Regions from separate parts of the Fictibacillus sp. NRS-1165 genome, predicted to be linked through region 1. Evidence: riboswitches for the same ligand, from Rfam matches in the RefSeq annotation. Region 1 holds a riboswitch; each other region holds the start of a gene.
The links. A riboswitch is a leader RNA that binds a small molecule or an ion and turns the genes downstream of it on or off. The one in region 1 is predicted to bind S-adenosylmethionine.
Positions count from the first base shown of each region.

Region 2: it holds a riboswitch for S-adenosylmethionine, as region 1 does, so the genes downstream of both, mtnW (2,3-diketo-5-methylthiopentyl-1-phosphate enolase) here and metK (methionine adenosyltransferase) in region 1, are expected to answer to the same signal.
Region 3: it holds a riboswitch for S-adenosylmethionine, as region 1 does, so the genes downstream of both, ABHN01_RS04950 (sugar ABC transporter substrate-binding protein) here and metK (methionine adenosyltransferase) in region 1, are expected to answer to the same signal.

Region 1 covers NZ_JBDPNU010000056.1:5,771-11,662, reverse strand. The annotation lists gene ABHN01_RS21385 (spore coat associated protein CotJA) at 164-376, shown strand; gene ABHN01_RS21380 (spore coat protein CotJB) at 383-646, shown strand; gene ABHN01_RS21375 (manganese catalase family protein) at 671-1,240, shown strand; gene ABHN01_RS21370 (phosphatase PAP2 family protein) at 1,389-1,940, shown strand; gene ABHN01_RS21365 (hypothetical protein) at 1,958-2,101, shown strand; gene metK (methionine adenosyltransferase) at 2,165-3,364, opposite strand; SAM riboswitch class I at 3,546-3,668, opposite strand; gene pckA (phosphoenolpyruvate carboxykinase (ATP)) at 3,951-5,534, shown strand; gene ABHN01_RS21350 (hypothetical protein) at 5,629-5,787, shown strand.
Region 2 covers NZ_JBDPNU010000004.1:130,555-136,446, forward strand. The annotation lists gene ABHN01_RS01880 (carbon-nitrogen family hydrolase) at 1-632, opposite strand, end outside; gene ABHN01_RS01885 (pyridoxal phosphate-dependent aminotransferase) at 730-1,902, shown strand; SAM riboswitch class I at 1,987-2,095, shown strand; gene mtnW (2,3-diketo-5-methylthiopentyl-1-phosphate enolase) at 2,184-3,425, shown strand; gene ABHN01_RS01895 (2-hydroxy-3-keto-5-methylthiopentenyl-1-phosphate phosphatase) at 3,422-4,084, shown strand; gene ABHN01_RS01900 (methylthioribulose 1-phosphate dehydratase) at 4,081-4,722, shown strand; gene ABHN01_RS01905 (1,2-dihydroxy-3-keto-5-methylthiopentene dioxygenase) at 4,751-5,287, shown strand; gene ABHN01_RS01910 (AI-2E family transporter) at 5,392-5,892, opposite strand, start outside.
Region 3 covers NZ_JBDPNU010000013.1:17,916-23,807, forward strand. The annotation lists gene ABHN01_RS04945 (sugar ABC transporter ATP-binding protein) at 1-741, opposite strand, end outside; gene ABHN01_RS04950 (sugar ABC transporter substrate-binding protein) at 829-1,941, opposite strand; SAM riboswitch class I at 2,079-2,187, opposite strand; gene ABHN01_RS04955 (hypothetical protein) at 2,344-3,117, opposite strand; gene cidR (cidABC operon transcriptional activator CidR) at 3,178-4,062, shown strand; gene ABHN01_RS04965 (acyl-CoA thioesterase) at 4,287-4,820, shown strand; gene ABHN01_RS04970 (hypothetical protein) at 4,817-5,191, shown strand; gene ABHN01_RS04975 (hypothetical protein) at 5,228-5,374, opposite strand; gene ABHN01_RS04980 (methyl-accepting chemotaxis protein) at 5,353-5,772, opposite strand.

The DNA of each region.
Region 1 (5,892 bases):
TCGTCTCTCAGTGATTTTCCGTTCGTCTAATTTCCTGTTCCTGATAAATCATACCATAAGATGATTTCTTATTTAAACGGTAGGCTCTGTACCGATAAAAAAGACATAATCCACACCGTTAGAAAATAGTTTAGAAAGAGTACTATGTTTGGAGGTGAACCGTTTGAAATATGTAAAATCCTATGTTCCTTACCACAGCCCTTTCGATCCCTGCCCTCCTATTGGAAAAAAATATTATCGCACTCCTCCGCATTTGTATATGACATTTCAACCGTACAACCTGCCCCAGTTCTCACCGCAAGAGGCCTTAAAAAAAGGGACACTTTGGCCTGCACTTTATGATTACTATGAAAATCCATATGACAGGAGGAGTTGAACCGGAATGGAAACGAACCTTCCAGCTGAGTACTATCAGCTCCTAGAGGAATTGCAGGCGGTGGACTTTGTCCTTGTCGAATTGACACTTTATTTGGATACCCATCCAAATGACACGGCCAGCATACAGCAGTTCAATCACTATGCCCAGGAAAGAAAGAAGCTCAAGAAAGCCATCGAGTCCAAATATGGGCCGATGCAGCAATATGGGAACAGTTATTCAGGAACTCCGTGGGATTGGAACAAAGCACCTTGGCCGTGGCAAGTATAAATGTAAAAGCATGGGAGGACCACTATGTGGATTTATGAAAAAAAACTGCAGTACCCCGTTAAGGTCAGTACATGCAATCCGAGGCTTGCTAAGTTTTTGGTTGAACAATACGGCGGAGCAGACGGGGAGCTCGCAGCGGCATTACGGTATTTGAATCAGCGGTATACAATACCCGACAAGGTCATTGGCTTGTTAACCGACATAGGAACAGAGGAGTTTGCCCATCTTGAGATGATTGCCACGATGATCTATAAATTAACAAAGGATGCCACTCCCCAGCAAATGCGCGATGCCGGACTAGACGCGCACTATGCCAACCATGACAGCGCACTTTTTTATCATAATGCGGACGGTGTCCCATTTACGGCAGCTTATATTCAAGCCAAAGGAGACCCGATCGCCGACCTTTACGAAGACATTGCGGCAGAGGAAAAAGCACGAGCTACTTATCAATGGCTCATCGATATGTCCGATGATCCAGATCTCAACGACGGGCTTAGATTTTTGCGGGAAAGGGAGATCATCCACTCCATGCGGTTTCGTGAAGCGGCTGAAATCCTTAAACAAGAACGTGATCAGAAGGTTTTCTTTTAACCTCTATTCGCTAAAAGCTGTGAACCGCTGGAATCCTTTCCAGACGGTTTTTTCATTTATTAACAATTTCTTCACACTGCCTTTAAACATCTTCAATATTCCTCTTGTACGCTGAAAGAGAAATCGTTATAAAGCAAGGAGGACTTCCATGGCAAGAGTAACCGGCTGGATCTATGAAAAGGAATGTGATGTGTTTAAATGGGTGAACGGCCGACTGCAGCACCGTTTGCTGGACAAGTATTTCAATGTGATCACACATCTTGGCGGAGCGACATGCACGATTCTAACTACACTGCTTCTCCTGCTTTCTGTTCCTGCCGATCTCAAGAAATTTGCTGCAGCAGGAGTTCTGTCTCTTGTTCTCAGCCACATTCCGGTGGCGATCTCCAAGAAATGCTACCCGCGGAAACGTCCTTATTTAATGATTCCGGGTACTAAGACCTTCAGCAATCCACTGAAGGACCACTCCTTCCCTTCAGGGCATACGACCGCAATTTTTTCGGTCATCGTCCCGCTCGCCTTTATCCACCCCGGATTGCTCGCCATTCTGCTTCCGCTCGGATTATCAGTTGGCATGTCGCGTATGTACCTTGGCCTTCATTATCCAACAGATGTACTCGCTGGAATGATCCTTGGGATCAGTTCAGGAATTTTTTCCGTGTTCTTGTTTAATGTTTATCTCGTTCCTTACTTTTTATAAAAATTAGGAGGGGTTACATGAAAAAAGCACCACAGGAAAACCGTTTGATGATTGTGAAAGAAATCAGGCCCGATCTCAATCCAAGCATCACACCACCTGCAATCTTCAAGCTTCCTGTATTCATGAAACCCTTCGAGCATAAACCTCCAGATATAATGTAAAGGTGCCTGGCACATAATTTAATACGTAAAAAAACCGGCCCTGCGGCCGGCTTTTTCATGTGATTATGCCTTAGCTTGTTCTTTAAGTGCTGCGGCTTTGTCCGTTTTTTCCCAAGGAAGCTCAACATCTGTACGGCCGAAGTGTCCGTAAGCCGCTGTCTGTTTGTAGATCGGACGGCGAAGGTCGAGCATTTTGATGATTCCAGCAGGACGAAGATCAAAGTTTTTGCGAACAAGATCAACGAGTACTTCTTCAGAAACTTTTCCAGTTTCAAATGTGTTAACCGCAATGGATACAGGCTGTGCAACGCCGATCGCGTAGGCAAGCTGTACTTCAACTTTGTCAGCGAGGCCTGAGGCAACGATGTTCTTCGCTACATAACGGGCAGCGTAAGCCGCAGAACGGTCAACTTTAGTTGCATCTTTACCGGAGAATGCTCCGCCGCCGTGGCGAGCATATCCGCCGTACGTATCAACAATGATCTTACGTCCAGTCAATCCCGCGTCCCCTTGTGGACCGCCGATAACGAAACGGCCTGTCGGATTGATGAAGTATTTTGTGTTTTCGTCGATAAATTCTGATGGTACAACAGGCTTGATGACTTGTTCTTTAATGTCTGCTTGAATTTGCTCAAGTGTAATTTCAGGGTGGTGCTGAGTTGAGATAACGATCGTATCGATTCGAACCGGTTTGTCATTCTCATCATATTCCACTGTTACTTGCGTTTTACCATCCGGACGAAGGTAAGGTACCTCTTCTGTTTTACGCACTTCAGCCAATCGGCGGGACAGACGGTGTGCCAAAGAAATCGGAAGCGGCATAAGTTCAGGTGTTTCATTATTCGCATAACCGAACATTAGACCTTGGTCACCAGCACCGATCGCTTCGATTTCTTCATCAGTCATCGAACCTTCCCTAGCTTCAAGCGCTTGGTCAACACCCATCGCGATATCAGCTGACTGTTCATCAATTGATGTTAGAACGGCGCATGTTTCAGAATCAAAACCGTATTTTGCGCGGTCATAGCCGATTTCTTTGATCGTTTCGCGAACGACTTTCGGAATATCAACATAAGTAGATGTGGTGATTTCACCAGCAACAAGCACAAGGCCTGTCGTTACGGATGTTTCACAAGCTACACGGGCATTCGGATCGTTAGCCAGTATTTCATCAAGGATGGCATCGGAAATTTGGTCACAAATTTTATCTGGATGTCCTTCCGTAACAGATTCAGATGTAAAAAGACGACGACTTTTAGACAATTGAGATATCCTCCTTCTCTACCGCTAGAATAGAGCAAATTTTAATAAGATACGGTACTCATTCCTATATGTGATACTTCTTTTTATTAATAATTTCTTCAAACCATTTTAAGACATAAAAAAAGCCTTTCCCTGACCAAAAAATAACACGAGGGAAAAGGTCTTATGACTACGCCTTCACCTCTTATTTTTCAAGGTTTTTTTCACCTTGCAGGTTAGCACCTTTTCACTTCGCTTGTTAGGTGATGAAGTGTCGGTTGCTGGGTTTCATAGGGCCTGTCCCTCCACCTACTCGGAATAAGAGTAGCCGTTCCCGAAATATAATAGCGCAGTTCGACAAACATGTCAACTTGAAAAGCAGCAATTTCCCGCAACCGCCGGGTTCTGCCGATCCGCTAAATTGACGTTTCTCCTATTATATTGGTAGGATTACGCTTTTTTTAAACAAAGAGCCTGATTCATGAACCAATTTACAAACTGTTAAATAAAATAGTATACATTATTAGTTTTAATGTGTTATACTATTTACAAATTTACTTCCGATAATAATGATAAATATATTTCTTAAAAGGATGGTTTTGCGAACATGAATACGGTTGATTTAACGACGACTTTAGACGATATTCTATCCAGTGCGGCTGCTCAAGAAAATCTCCCTGTGCCTATGTTAGTTGAAAAAGCGCTGCTCCGCAATGAAGGAATTTTATCTTCGACCGGTGCTCTCAGAGCCACTACTGGAAAATATACAGGACGCTCTCCTGAAGACAAATTCATCGTGGAAGAAGCGAGCACACGAAATAAAATAAATTGGGGCAAAATCAATAAGCCTTTTAACGAAGAAAAATTTGAACAGCTCTATAAAAAAGTACTCCATTACTTAGGACAAAAAGAAGAATTATTTGTCTTTAAAGGTTTTGCGGGTGCAGACCACGCATACAGGCTGCCTATTCAGGTCATCAATGAATTCGCTTGGCATAACCTGTTTGCGCACCAAATGTTTATCCGTCCGACAGCTGAGGAGCTAAAAGAAATCGAACCGGGATTCACTGTTATATCTGCACCAGGATTTCAAGCCGACCCTTCAGTAGACGGCACCAATTCCGAAACTTTCATTATTATATCATTTGAAAAGCGTATTGTATTGATCGGAGGTACGGAATATGCAGGAGAAATTAAAAAGTCCATTTTCTCTGTGATGAACTACGTTCTTCCTGAAAAAGGGATCCTTTCTATGCACTGCTCCGCAAACGTAGGACAGGAGGGCGATGTTGCGCTGTTCTTCGGATTATCCGGTACGGGTAAAACCACGCTGTCCGCAGATCCTCATCGTTCCTTGATCGGTGATGACGAACATGGCTGGGCGAATACAGGTGTGTTTAATATTGAAGGCGGCTGCTATGCAAAGTGCATCAACCTTTCTGAAGAAAAAGAACCGCAGATCTGGAATGCCATCCGATTTGGAAGCGTTCTCGAGAATGTCGTCCTTGATTATGAAACACGTGTAGGCGATTATGACGATGGCGCGCTGACAGAAAATACAAGAGCTGCCTATCCGATTCAGGCGATTCCGAATATTATTCAGCCTAGTGTTGCTGGCCACCCTAACACGATTATCTTTTTGACAGCGGATGCTTTCGGCGTTTTGCCTCCAATCAGTAAACTGACAAAAGAGCAGGCTATGTACCATTTCCTTTCCGGCTATACGAGTAAACTTGCCGGAACTGAACGAGGAATCACATCTCCTCAAGCCACCTTCTCAACCTGCTTCGGCGCACCGTTCCTTCCATTGGAAGCAACCGTTTACGCCGAAATGCTAGGAGAAAAAATCGACCATCATGAAGTTGAAGTCTACCTGGTGAATACCGGATGGTCTGGCGGAGAATACGGCGTAGGCAAACGGATGAACCTTTCTTACACAAGAGCTATGGTTCAGGCCGCTCTTCAAGGAGAATTAAAATCAGTTGAAACGGTAACAGACCCTATTTTCGGACTTCATACACCCGTACATTGCCCTGGTGTTCCTGATCAAGTACTTCAGCCTAAAAGGACTTGGGAGAACCAGGAAGATTACGACCGTAAAGCAAAAGAGCTTGCGAACAAATTCAAAGAAAACTTTTCGAAGTTCAACCATGCTCCTGCAGAAATTAAGAGTGCAGGGCCGCTTGTCTAAAAAGAAAAGCGTAAATATCAGGTGCCAGGCACCCGTTTTTGACACATGTCAAAAGCCGGTGCCTGGCACCTTTTTTTAAAGGAAAATCTCCTTAGTGCGGCAATCGTTGAATACGGGATCACGCATTGGCGCCGACCGAAAAAACAGGGAGTACGTTGCGAAACGGTACGAGAGTGCAGCCCGTATTTTTAACGCTCTTATTCAAAAGGGTGTGGACCGTGGAGAGTTTAAACCGATGGCCCCGGGTTTATGATCAACTTTCTGGATGGGGCCGCCATTTCCGCGATTAGTGTGACGCATGACCTCATGCGTACAGGGAAACAGATGGATCTTTTTGAATCCACATTAAAAATGATGC
Region 2 (5,892 bases), on a different contig from region 1:
CCGGCGAACGTGTTGTTCTTATCACTGCCCACACGGTTGCAGCCCACAACATAGCATTGATTCTCAATGGCTCTCGTTATGAGCAGGTTGCGCCAGTGAGTCAGCCTCTGGGATGGCCATTCGGCGGGAACAAACAAGATGGAGGCGCCATCTAGAATATGGGCACGGATCCATTCGGGAAATCGGATATCATAGCAGATGACGCCGGCAGCAGGAACGTTTTCGAGCATGAAATTTCCTTTACTTGACCCCGGAGAAATAAACTTTTCTTCCTGCATGAGACGGATCAGATGGAGTTTACTGTATTCGCCGGTCATTTCTCCTTTTCGATTAAAGGCGTACAAGGTGTTAAAGATTCCTTTATCCGTTTTCTTAGCAACGGAACCTGCAACAATATTTACTTTGTATTGACGGGCAAGGGAGCTCATTATCCGTTTGATCTCCTCGCCGTTTGCATCTCCGATCACATCCAGCCTTTCGAGATCGTAGCCCGTAGTCCACAGTTCAGGTAGAACAATGACATCCGGTTTGTTCTCTGCCGCTTGCTCGATTCTTTTCGATGCCCTCTTTATATTTTCCTTGGGTTTGCCAAGCTCAATATCCATTTGTATCGCTGCAACAGTAAGTTTCATAAGATCCTCCATTAAAAAGTTTTGACAGATTTTTAATAAGCGTATAACATAATTCATTAGAATTTCAAGAAAATTACGAAAGACAGGATGTGTAACTGTGAAACAATTCCAGCAAGCAGAGGCTTTAACTCGTCTGCCTGAACAATTTTTTGCAAAGCTGGTTGGGAAGGTAACCGCTGTAGCTGCTCAGGGGCATGATATCATCAACCTTGGCCAGGGGAACCCCGACCAGCCAACGCCTCCGCATATCGTGGCTGCTTTGCAAGAGGCTGCCCTTAATACGCAATATCATAAGTATTCTCCCTTTAGAGGTTATGATTTTTTAAAAGAAGCGGTTGCTCAATATTACAAAAGAGAGTTTGGCGTTGGCCTTGATCCTTTAAAAGAAGTAGCTGTCTTATTCGGGGGAAAGGCAGGCTTGGTGGAAATCTCCCAATGCATTTTAAATAAAGGTGACTTGGCCCTTGTTCCAGACCCTGGTTACCCCGATTACTGGTCTGGACTTGCCATGGCGGAAGCTGAGATGTGCATGATGCCTCTAAGAGCAGAAAATGATTTCCTGCCGGATTACTCTGAAGTGTCTAAAGAGGATGCAGAACGGGCAAAGCTTATGTTCTTGAACTATCCTAATAACCCAACGGCCGGGGTGGCAACCATTCCTTTCTTTGAAGAAACATTGGCATTTGCACAACAGCATGATATCCTTGTTGTCCATGACTTTGCCTATGGAGCGATTGCATTTGACGGTGATAGACCGGTGAGTTTTCTTCAGGTTCCTGGGGCAAAAGAACAGGGGATTGAAATTTATACGATGAGCAAGACTTATAACATGGCTGGCTGGAGAGTTGGTTTTGCCATCGGGAACGAAAGTGTGATTGAAAGCATTAATCTCCTTCAGGATCACTTCTATGTCAGCCTTTTTCCGGCTGTACAGAACGCTGCAGCAAAAGCACTCCTAGGGCCGCAGGATTGCGTTGAGCACCTGGTCGATATGTACGAGAATCGGCGCGATGTGTTTATTTCAGGATTGAAGAAGATTGGCTGGGATGTGACTGCCCCTAAAGGATCTTTCTTTTGTTGGCTGCCTGTACCTTCAGGATTTACATCTGAAAGTTTTGCAGATTATCTTCTCGAGCATGCGCATGTCGTTGTTGCACCAGGAATCGGCTTTGGAAAAGAAGGCGATGGCTATGTGCGTGCAGGGCTCTTAACGGATGAGAACAGGTTAAAAGAAGCTGTGGACAGGATCGCAAAGCTTAAATTATTTTGAGAGATTCCTTTTTTAAGAGATTGACAGATTTTTTGTTACCTGTCATAATCACAAGTAATTCTAACTTTCAAACAATTGTATTTTCTCTTATCAAGAGCAGGTGGAGGGACTGGCCCGATGAAACCCGGCAACCGGCTTATCCTTTAGGATAAAAACGGTGCTAATTCTTGCAGCGTCAGCTGGCAGATGAGAGGAAGCGGTATCTTTGTGTATATTATGCCTCTTCCCTCGGGAAGAGGTTTTTTATTGGAATAAATCTATGCTTTCGGAGGGATTTCAGCATGGCGACAATAACAGCAACCTATCTGGTTCATGATCCAAAAGGCAACTTTGAGAAAAAAGCGGAAGGCATTGCACTGGGATTAACCGTAGGTTCTTGGACGGATCTGCCAGAATTGCAAAAGGAGCAGCTGCGAAACCATAAAGGACACGTAGTGGAAATTACGGAATTGCCCGAGGATGAAAGGGTCAATCAATATTTTGGCGCTCCCAGAAAACAGGCGCTTCTTAAAATTGCCTATCCTGCGGCTAACTTCACACCAGACTTACCCGCAATATTGACTACCGTTTTTGGAAAACTGTCACTGGATGGAGAAGTAAAGCTGATCGACCTGGATTTTTCCGGGCAGCTCGCTTCAGCTTTTCCCGGACCGGCTTTTGGAATTGAAGGGGTCCGTAATCAGCTTGGTGTATTTGAAAGACCTCTTCTTATGAGTATTTTCAAGGGGGTCATCGGGAGAGATCTCCAATATTTTAAGAACCAGTTAAGAGAACAGGCACTGGGTGGAGTAGATCTTGTCAAGGATGATGAAATTCTTTTTGATAATCCCTTGACCCCTTTTGAAGAAAGAATTAAAGCAGCTAAAGCGGTATTAATGGAGACAGAACAAGTGACAGGACATAAAACACTTTATGCCGTAAATCTGACTGGCCGAACGTATGACCTGAAAGATAAGGCGAAAAAAGCGGTGGAGCTTGGGGCAAGTGCATTGCTCTTTAACGTATTCGCCTACGGGCTTGATGTTTTGCAAAGCCTGGCTGAAGATCCTGACATCAGCCTTCCGATCATGGCTCATCCTGCTGTATCTGGGGCGATTACTCCATCAGAATTTTATGGGATCTCCAACCGGCTGCTTCTCGGCAAACTGCTCCGACTAGCGGGTGCGGATCTTGTCTTGTTCCCTTCACCATATGGCAGTGTTGCTCTTCGCAAAGAAGATGCAATCGGCATTGCAGGTGAGCTGACAGAGAAAGAACCTCACCTGAAAGGCGCATTTCCTGTCCCTTCAGCCGGAATTCATCCGGGTTTAACACCTCTTTTATTGCAGGATTTTGGAGTTGAATGCATCATTAACGCTGGAGGCGGGGTGCACGGGCATCCTGGCGGAGCAGTGGAAGGCGGAAGAGCTTTCCGTGATGCCATCAATGGGTTGCTTCTGAACAAATCGCTTGAGCAGATCAGCCAGGAAAGCAAACCGTTAAAGCAGGCGCTGGACCTATGGGGCAGGCTGGTAAAAGCATGAGCAAGAGGAAAATAATATTTTGTGATTTTGATGGTACCATCACAGAAAAAGATAACATCATCGATATTATGAAAAATTTTGCTCCTAGGGGCTGGGAATATACAAAAGATCAAATTCTTAAACAGGAGATCTCCATTCGCGAAGGAGTGGGTAAACTCTTTTCCCTTATTCCTTCGAATAAGAAAAATGAGATCGCGGACTATGTTCTCTCTACAGCAAAACTGCGTGAAGGATTTAAAGACTTTGTTGCTTATACGAAGGAAAATAACATTCCCTTATATATTGTCAGCGGAGGCATTGATTTTTTCGTATACCCTATGCTCAACGGAATCATTAACAAAGAGCAGATTTATTGCAACGGAAGCAGTTTTCAAGGGGAGAAAATACAGATCCTTTGGCCGCACTCGTGTGATTCAGGCTGCAATAATGATTGCGGCTGCTGTAAGCCTACTATACTGAGAGGCTTTGATTCCTCTACCTACGAAAAAATTGTAGTTGGGGATTCAATCACAGATCTTCAAGCTGCCAAGATTGCGGACAAAGTGTTTGCGAGGGATTATTTGATCGAGAAATGTAAACAACACCATATTCCCTTTATTCCCTTCTCTACTTTTTATGAAATCATAGAGTTTCTCGAGGAAAAGGAAGTGACAATTTGAGTACGCTTGAAGCACTGTGGACAGAACTGGCTGATATTAAGGATGAATTGGCGCTTAGGGACTGGTTTCCTGGAACAAGTGGAAACTTGTCCATAAAAGTGAGCAATGAACCGTTGAATTTTTTAGTTACCGCAAGCGGCAAGGATAAACGCAGAAGAACGAATGAGGATTTTCTTTTGGTAGATGCAGAAGGGATAGCGGTTGATCCAACGCATCTCCGTGCCTCAGCAGAAACCGGTCTTCATGCAAAAGTTTACCAGCTGACCGATGCGGGCTGCTGTCTTCATGTTCATACAGTAGACAATAATGTGATTTCAGAACTGTATGGAGACGAAGGTCAAATTACCTTCAGGGGGCAGGAACTGATAAAAGCCTTTAACATTTGGGAAGAAGACGGTGCCATTACGGTTCCCATTATTGAGAACTATGCCGATCTTAAAACTTTGGCGGAATGCTTTGGAACAGTGATCGGTCCTGATACAAGAGCGGTCCTTATCAGGAACCACGGCATCACCGTGTGGGGAAGGTCGGGATTTGAAGCGAAAAAACACCTGGAAGCATTAGAGTTTCTATTTTCCTATCATATTAAATTGAAATCGCTGCAGAAGCTTCACGATGGGCAACCATCACTTCTATAAAAATTGATTAAGCATAGGGGGATTCCAAATGGCACAATTACGTTTTCATGACAACAATGAAAGATATGAAGAGCTTGAGAAGGTCAGCCAATACCTTGAAAGCCAGGGAGTCATTTACGAAAAGTGGGACATTGAAAAACTTCCTTCTCACCTGAAAGAAAACTACTCTCTAAGTGATGAAGAGAAAGATGAAATTATCCAGGTCTTCAGAAAAGAGATTGATGATCTATCAGAAAGAAGAGGATACGTCACCGAAGACATCATTGCGCTGTCACCGGAGACACCCAATCTTGATGAACTTTTGAAAAACTTTTTGGCTGAACACCACCACTCGGATGACGAAGTACGGTTCATTGTAAGCGGGCATGGGATCTTTGCCATTGAAGGGCCAGAGGGCAGATTTTTTGACGTAGAGCTTGAGCCGGGGGATCTTATCTCTGTTCCCGAAAATTATCGCCATTACTTTACGCTCATGAATGATCGCAAAGTTGTAGCCGTACGTATCTTTAAATCAAAAGAAGGCTGGGTGCCGATCTACGAGAAACAGGAAGCTCAAGTTAAATAATGGTAGCAAACTGCAGCAAGGGATGTTCCCATGCTGCAGTTTTTTTAAATACAGGAGAACCGCAAAACAAAACAAATGACGTGCTGAACCAGCACGTCATTTGTTTATGAAATAATCTTATCTTCTTCTGGCTGCTGTTCGCCCGACTGCTCTCTGCGCAGCTTAATGAGGCTGTAGGTGTGAAGAACGATGACCTTGAGCACGGCATAAACGGGAACAGCGAGTATCAATCCAAGCAATCCACCAAGGCTTCCTGCAACGAGAAGGATCGATATGATGGTAAGAGGGTGAATATCCAGCTTCTTTCCCATCACCTGAGGGGAAATGATGTTGCCTTCGATCTGCTGAGCGATCACCATAACGATCAATACTTTTACAATCATAAATGGAGAATCAATCACGGCAACAATCAATGCGGGGATTACACCAATGATCGGTCCGAGAAAAGGGATTACATTCGTAAACATCGCAATCACAGTAAGCAGAAGGGAATAGTCAATCCCTATGATCAGATAGCCGATATAGAGAAGAATTCCTACACATACACTGACAAGAATCTGCCCTTGAATATATGAACTTAATGCCATATCCATATCAGCAAGGAT
Region 3 (5,892 bases), on a different contig from region 1:
CTCATCCAGCGACTTTCCGAGCATTTGCTCGATAACCCGATGGATCGACGTCTCACTGATGTTTTCTTTTATGACCAATTCACCGTTCCTCATCACCGTGATATCGTCGCAGATCTCAAATATTTCAGGGAGACGGTGAGAAATGAAAATTATTCCTACATTTTGTGCCTTCAGGTTTCGCACGATACGGAACAGCTCGTTCGTTTCTGAGTGGCTCAACGGTGCAGTCGGTTCATCCAAAATAAGAAAACGGCATTGTGCTGATACGGCACGGGCAATGAGCACCATCTGTTTTTGTGCAAGAGTCAGTTCACTGACCAGCATTTTAGATGAAACGCTGATGTTCATCTCTTCTAAAATTCGCGTGGCTTTCTTATGCAGCGGTTTCCAACCTACCAGCTGCTTTCTGCCCATTTCGTTGACCAGACCATGGAGCAAAATGTTTTCTCCAACCGTTAAATAGGGGATCAGAGCGGTATCTACCTCTTGATGCACGATTTGAATTCCCTCTTCCAAAGCATCCCTCGGTGAAGTGATGACCGCTTTCCTTCCGTCCAAATGAATCTCACCCGTATAATGGCTGTAAGCCCCTGACAGAACCTTCATGAGAGTCGACTTTCCAGCCCCATTTGCCCCGATCAGCGCATGAACCCGTCCAGTCTCACTGGCAAAGCTCACATGATTCAAAGCCTTTACCCCCGGAAACTCGATACTTATATCCTTCATCTCCAACAGAGCCATCCGCTTCTCCCCTTTCCTCAAAGCAAACACTCTCTTCAGCTTAGAAAGAGAGCGCGCGTTATCATTTAATACTTGATTTACTTAAAGTTACTTTTGGTAGTGATCCTTCAGCGTCTTCATCCAATCTTCTTCAAACGCTTCGGATTTTCCCCAGCCTTTAATTTCCTTGGACAGGTTTACCATGTTCACGCCTTCGTTTGACTTTTGAAGATCCTTTTGTGAAACCAAAGAAGCCTTCAGATCATACGTTGGTGGGGTTTTTTCTCCAGCAAGCTTTTTGGAAAGAATTCTCATATCCACTGCTCCAATAAGCTTAGGATCAACAGCTGCTGTGTATTTCCAAGGGCTGTCCTTCTTCTGGATCTCTTGAAGGTCTGCGTTGGAGACATCGATTCCATAGATTTTAATCTCGTTGCGTCCAGCTTCTTTAATCGCACGTGCGGCCCCGATCGCAAAGGCATCCCAGGTGGCAAATACCGCGTCGATTTCGCCTTTTTTATGTTTGTTGAGCATCGCTGTTACCGCATTTTGCGTCTGGACTGATGTATCCGCTGAAGCGACTCCAAAGCGCTCGATTTCTTTGATTCCCGGGTTGTTCTTTAATGTCTCTTTATAAACGGCATTGCGTCGCACCATCGGCGGGAACCCGTCGACCCAGAGGTACACGATGTTGGCTTTCCCTTTATTTTCTTTCACGAGCTGATCAAGGGCAAGCTTGGCAAGAGCCTCATCATCTTGAGAAGTCAGAGTGACACCATCTACTTTTGCGAGGTCTGGATTGGAATCGAATGTCACGACGCTCTTTCCTTTTTCCCGCAGCTTCTTAATGTCGTTAATGGTAGCTGCATCGTCACCGTGAGAGATGATGAAACCATCGTAATTCTCCTCGGCCGCCTGGGCGATCGCATCGTGAAACTTGGCGGTATCACCGTTTGCTGTATAGGTATCAACCGTAAAACCAAGTGCCTCTCCTTCCGCTTTAGCGCCGGCTAAAAACTGTGCCGTATGATCATCACCACCGATTTTGCGGATGACCTTGATCCGTGCTCCCTGTCCTTTAGCAAACCGCTTCGGCACGTTATCAAACGACACCTTCTCATGTTTTCGGGCGTTAATCGTATCGCTGCCGGATGAACACCCTGTTAATAAAAGTGATAAAGCGACCACTGAGACAGCCGCGCTTTTAATGAATTTTTTCATTTCCCCAACTCCCCATTTTTTGTATCCTACTCTCTTCAAGGTGATTTTGTACAGGCAACAAGCCCATGTCCACGAAAAAAAAACCTCTCCGGAAAAGAGAGGTTTCATCGTTTTTTTATGTATACCGATTCCGTCCTCTCTTATCTCTCAAAACAGCCTGCTGTTTTGCTGGAATTAGCACCAATTCCATTACGGAACGGTTGCTGGGCGTCATAGGGCCAGTCCCTCTGCCACTCTTGATAAGAGAATGAATATTTATTTTTTTGAAAATATAGTTATTACTTTAATCGGCAGAAGGGGGAAAGTCAATAATTTTTTATAGAATTCCGAGGAAGCAGCAGGATTGTTCTTTGTGTATCTTCTTAACTGTAAAAAACCTCTCCGGCAAGAGAGGTTTGCCACTTAGCCCATTTGATCCCCGCCAAAAATCGCCACATTCTGCACCTCCGTACCAAACTCCCGGCCGTTCCACTTCATGGTGGTCTGCACATAGCCGAGGCGGTCGGCGTTATATCGGCCGGCGATGTTTTGGTAAGCGAGCAGCTCATAGACCCCATTTCGGTCAAAATCAACAGGGTAAAGGCCGGCTAATGGAGAGACAAAGCCCTGGATCGGTGATTTTAACGTTCCATCCGCATTATAGATCTCCGATAGATATTCCTTGTTTTTTGTACTTAGATCGATGATGAATGTTTGGCGCACATTAATGCTGTTGACCTGGGCTTTATATTGGTTCAGGTAAAAGACACTGTACTTGTATCTGTTATTGAAAACCTCGGAGTCAAATAGCGGTCGGAATTGTCCGTTTCTGAAGGCGAAGATATAGGCGTTGATCATCCCGCCGCTGCCTCCCGTATCCATGACCACCATGATGTCTTCTACCTTATCCCCTGTAAAATCGCCAAGAAAGAGGGTAGGATTGTATCCTGAATTTTCTTTGAGCGGAATCCTTGTGTACCTGTTCGTTCTTCCGTCCTGAACGACGGCTTCAATGTTCACCCAGTACGGACTGTGCGGTGTTTTTTCAGCCATGAGATAAACCGTATCAATCGCACCGTCGCCGATTACATTTCCCCTTTTTATATCAACTTCCTGCCGCTGTCTGTACATTCGTGGTCCCCGCCTTTCGATTTCAATAAAACAGTATATGCACAATTGTCTTGTTTTGGTTTTTATCCAGCAATCGTGATAAACTACATAAAAATAACGCCGTTCAAGCGGCAAGCAGGTGCAATCGTGGATATTAAACAATTACAGTATTTTATTGAAGTAGCCAAATATAACAGCTTCACCCGGGCAGCTGATGCTCTTTTCATAACCCAGCCGACCATCAGCAAAATGATCAAAAATCTGGAGGACGAGCTTGGCGTCGTTCTCTTTGACAGATCGCGAAAAGGACTGACCTTGACGGATGCCGGACGGACCATTTTTGAGCAGGCGAAGCTCGTCGATAAAGCGTTCAACAATCTGGAAATGGAGCTGGATAACCTCGTCGGCTTAAAAAAGGGGCATATCAGGATCGGTCTTCCTCCCATCTTTGATCCTCGTCTCTTTCCAAAATTGATCGGCAGTTTTCACGGTAAATACCCTCACATCACGTTTGAACTCGTGGAGGATGGATCGAAGAAAATTGAGGAAGAAGTCGCCAGCCTTCAGCTGGATATAGGGGTGATCGTATTGCCCACAAACAATGACATGTTTGAGTATTTTGCATTTATGGAAGAGGATTTGCGGCTGATTATCCACCCGGATCACCCGCTGGCGGACCAGGAGGAAATCAATCTTGTGGAGCTCAGCAACGAATCATTTATCCTGTTCAACAAGGATTTTGTGCTTCATGACCGCATCATCTCTTCCTGCAATCAGGCGGGGTTCAGTCCTCATATAACATCCGAAAGCTCGCAGTGGTCGTTTATCGAGGAAATGGTCATCTGTAAATTGGGTGTATCTCTTCTTCCTGAGAGCATCTGCCGGCATCTGTCTGAGGAAGTGCTTGCGATTAAAGTCATCAACCCTTCCATCAGCTGGCACCTTGCCTTGATCTGGAATAAAGATCAATACTTATCCTTTGCTGCAAAAGAGTGGCTCAACTATGCAAAGGAACAATTAGCAGAGGGTTAAAAAAGAAAGGCGGTTCCCCTTAGGGAGCCGCCTTTTTCCTATTCAATGTTCATACTTTTTATGTATAGGTGAAAGCATTTACATAGATTCTGTCTATGTAAAGGATAAAAAATTACAATTGTACTTCCTTTTCCTGGAGGAGTACACTTGGTACCTGTAAGAGAGAAACTCATAAAAAGTATCCCCGGTGACAGCAAGATGTACATGAAGAAAGGAAGATTGTTTTGGAAGCTAAAAAAACAAGCGAAAGCCGTATTATAAATACAGATCAGGTTTTATCCTGCGACTTGAATAACTACAATACTTTATTTGGCGGAGTACTGATGAAAAAACTCGACGCTGCTGCGTCCTTATCGGCACGCCGGCATGCCCGTGTGAAAACATGTGTGACAGCATCAACCGATTCCATCGATTTCTTGCACCCCATTCACCAGACCGACTCCGTTTGTATTGAGTCCTTCGTCTCTTATACAGGAAAAAGCTCGATGGAGATTTTCTGTAAAGTAATTGCCGAAGATATCATTACAGGTGAAAGAAGAATTGCAGCTACAGCCTTTTTAACATTTGTTGCATTAGGTGATGACAAACGTCCGGTTGAAGTACCGGCTGTGATTCCTGAAACCGAAGAGGAAAAATTCCTTTTCAATACAGCAAGCGACCGCGCAGAAATGCGTAAGATCCGCAGAGCGCGAAGCAAAGAACTCGCTGAGGTCATTTCACTCCGTAAACCTTGGGAGAAGGAAGGCGCATTAGTATGATCACCCTAAGCAGCCACAGCGAATTGAAAGAAGCGAAGGCAGCATTAGAAAACCTTGAGCGTACGTTTCCTTCCCTCTACGAAAAATGGGTACACATCATCAATCTCACTCGAGCCCTTCAGTTCAAATATCAATACATGGGGTCTCTTATCATGAATGAAGATTGCAGACGCTACTCTCCAGAGTTCGTCCATGAATCTGTCATCCAGCTCTATAAAAGTGAAGTTGAAAAACTTTTGGCAGATACAAACATTGGGGCTCTGCGTGAAACCATCGCACGATGCCACAATGCAGGCTATGCTAAACTTAGCCTGCTGTCCATTGGAAGAACACCTGAATCATTAGTAGGAACTTCCGCGATCATTAACTAAACATAAAAAAGAAGCAGAAACTCTCTGCTTTTTTTTTTACATTTTAAACGTATGTGCCAGCTCTGCCAGTGAAGCGGTATAGGCTGACATTTCTTCGATGGAAGCCAACTGTTCCTGTGTTGAAGCCAGAACTTGCTGTGAAGACCTGGCTGTTTCGGCGGCTATCCCCGAGATGGAATCCATGGACGAAACCGCTGTTCGGTTCCTGCAGAGACGCCATGCATGGCGTCAGAAACCCGTCTGATATGCTCTGTCACTGACTGAATGGAATGCTGAATCTGTTTAAAGGATGCACCTGCCTCATTCATTACACCGATCCCTTCTCTTACCTCTGCATTCACAAGTTCCATCTTCTGGACCACTTGCACCGTCTCATTTTGTATGTGAAAAATAATGTCACTGATCTGCCGAGTGGCTTCTCCGGATTGTTCGGCAAGCTTCCGTACTTCGCTTGCCACGACTGCGAAACCTTTTCCGTGCTCCCCTGCTCTTGCCGCTTCAATGGCCGTATTGAGCGCCAAAGGGTTCGTCTGTTCCGAAATTCCTTCAATCACTTCAACAATGTGACCGATCTCACCCAGAGCGGGCTCCGAGCCCTTTTACGGTGTTGGACAAATCTCTTACGTTCGTGGAGATCGCGTTCATTTATAGTGCATCAAACTCATCGTTTACGTTCCTCTCATTTCCATCGAATGAATACG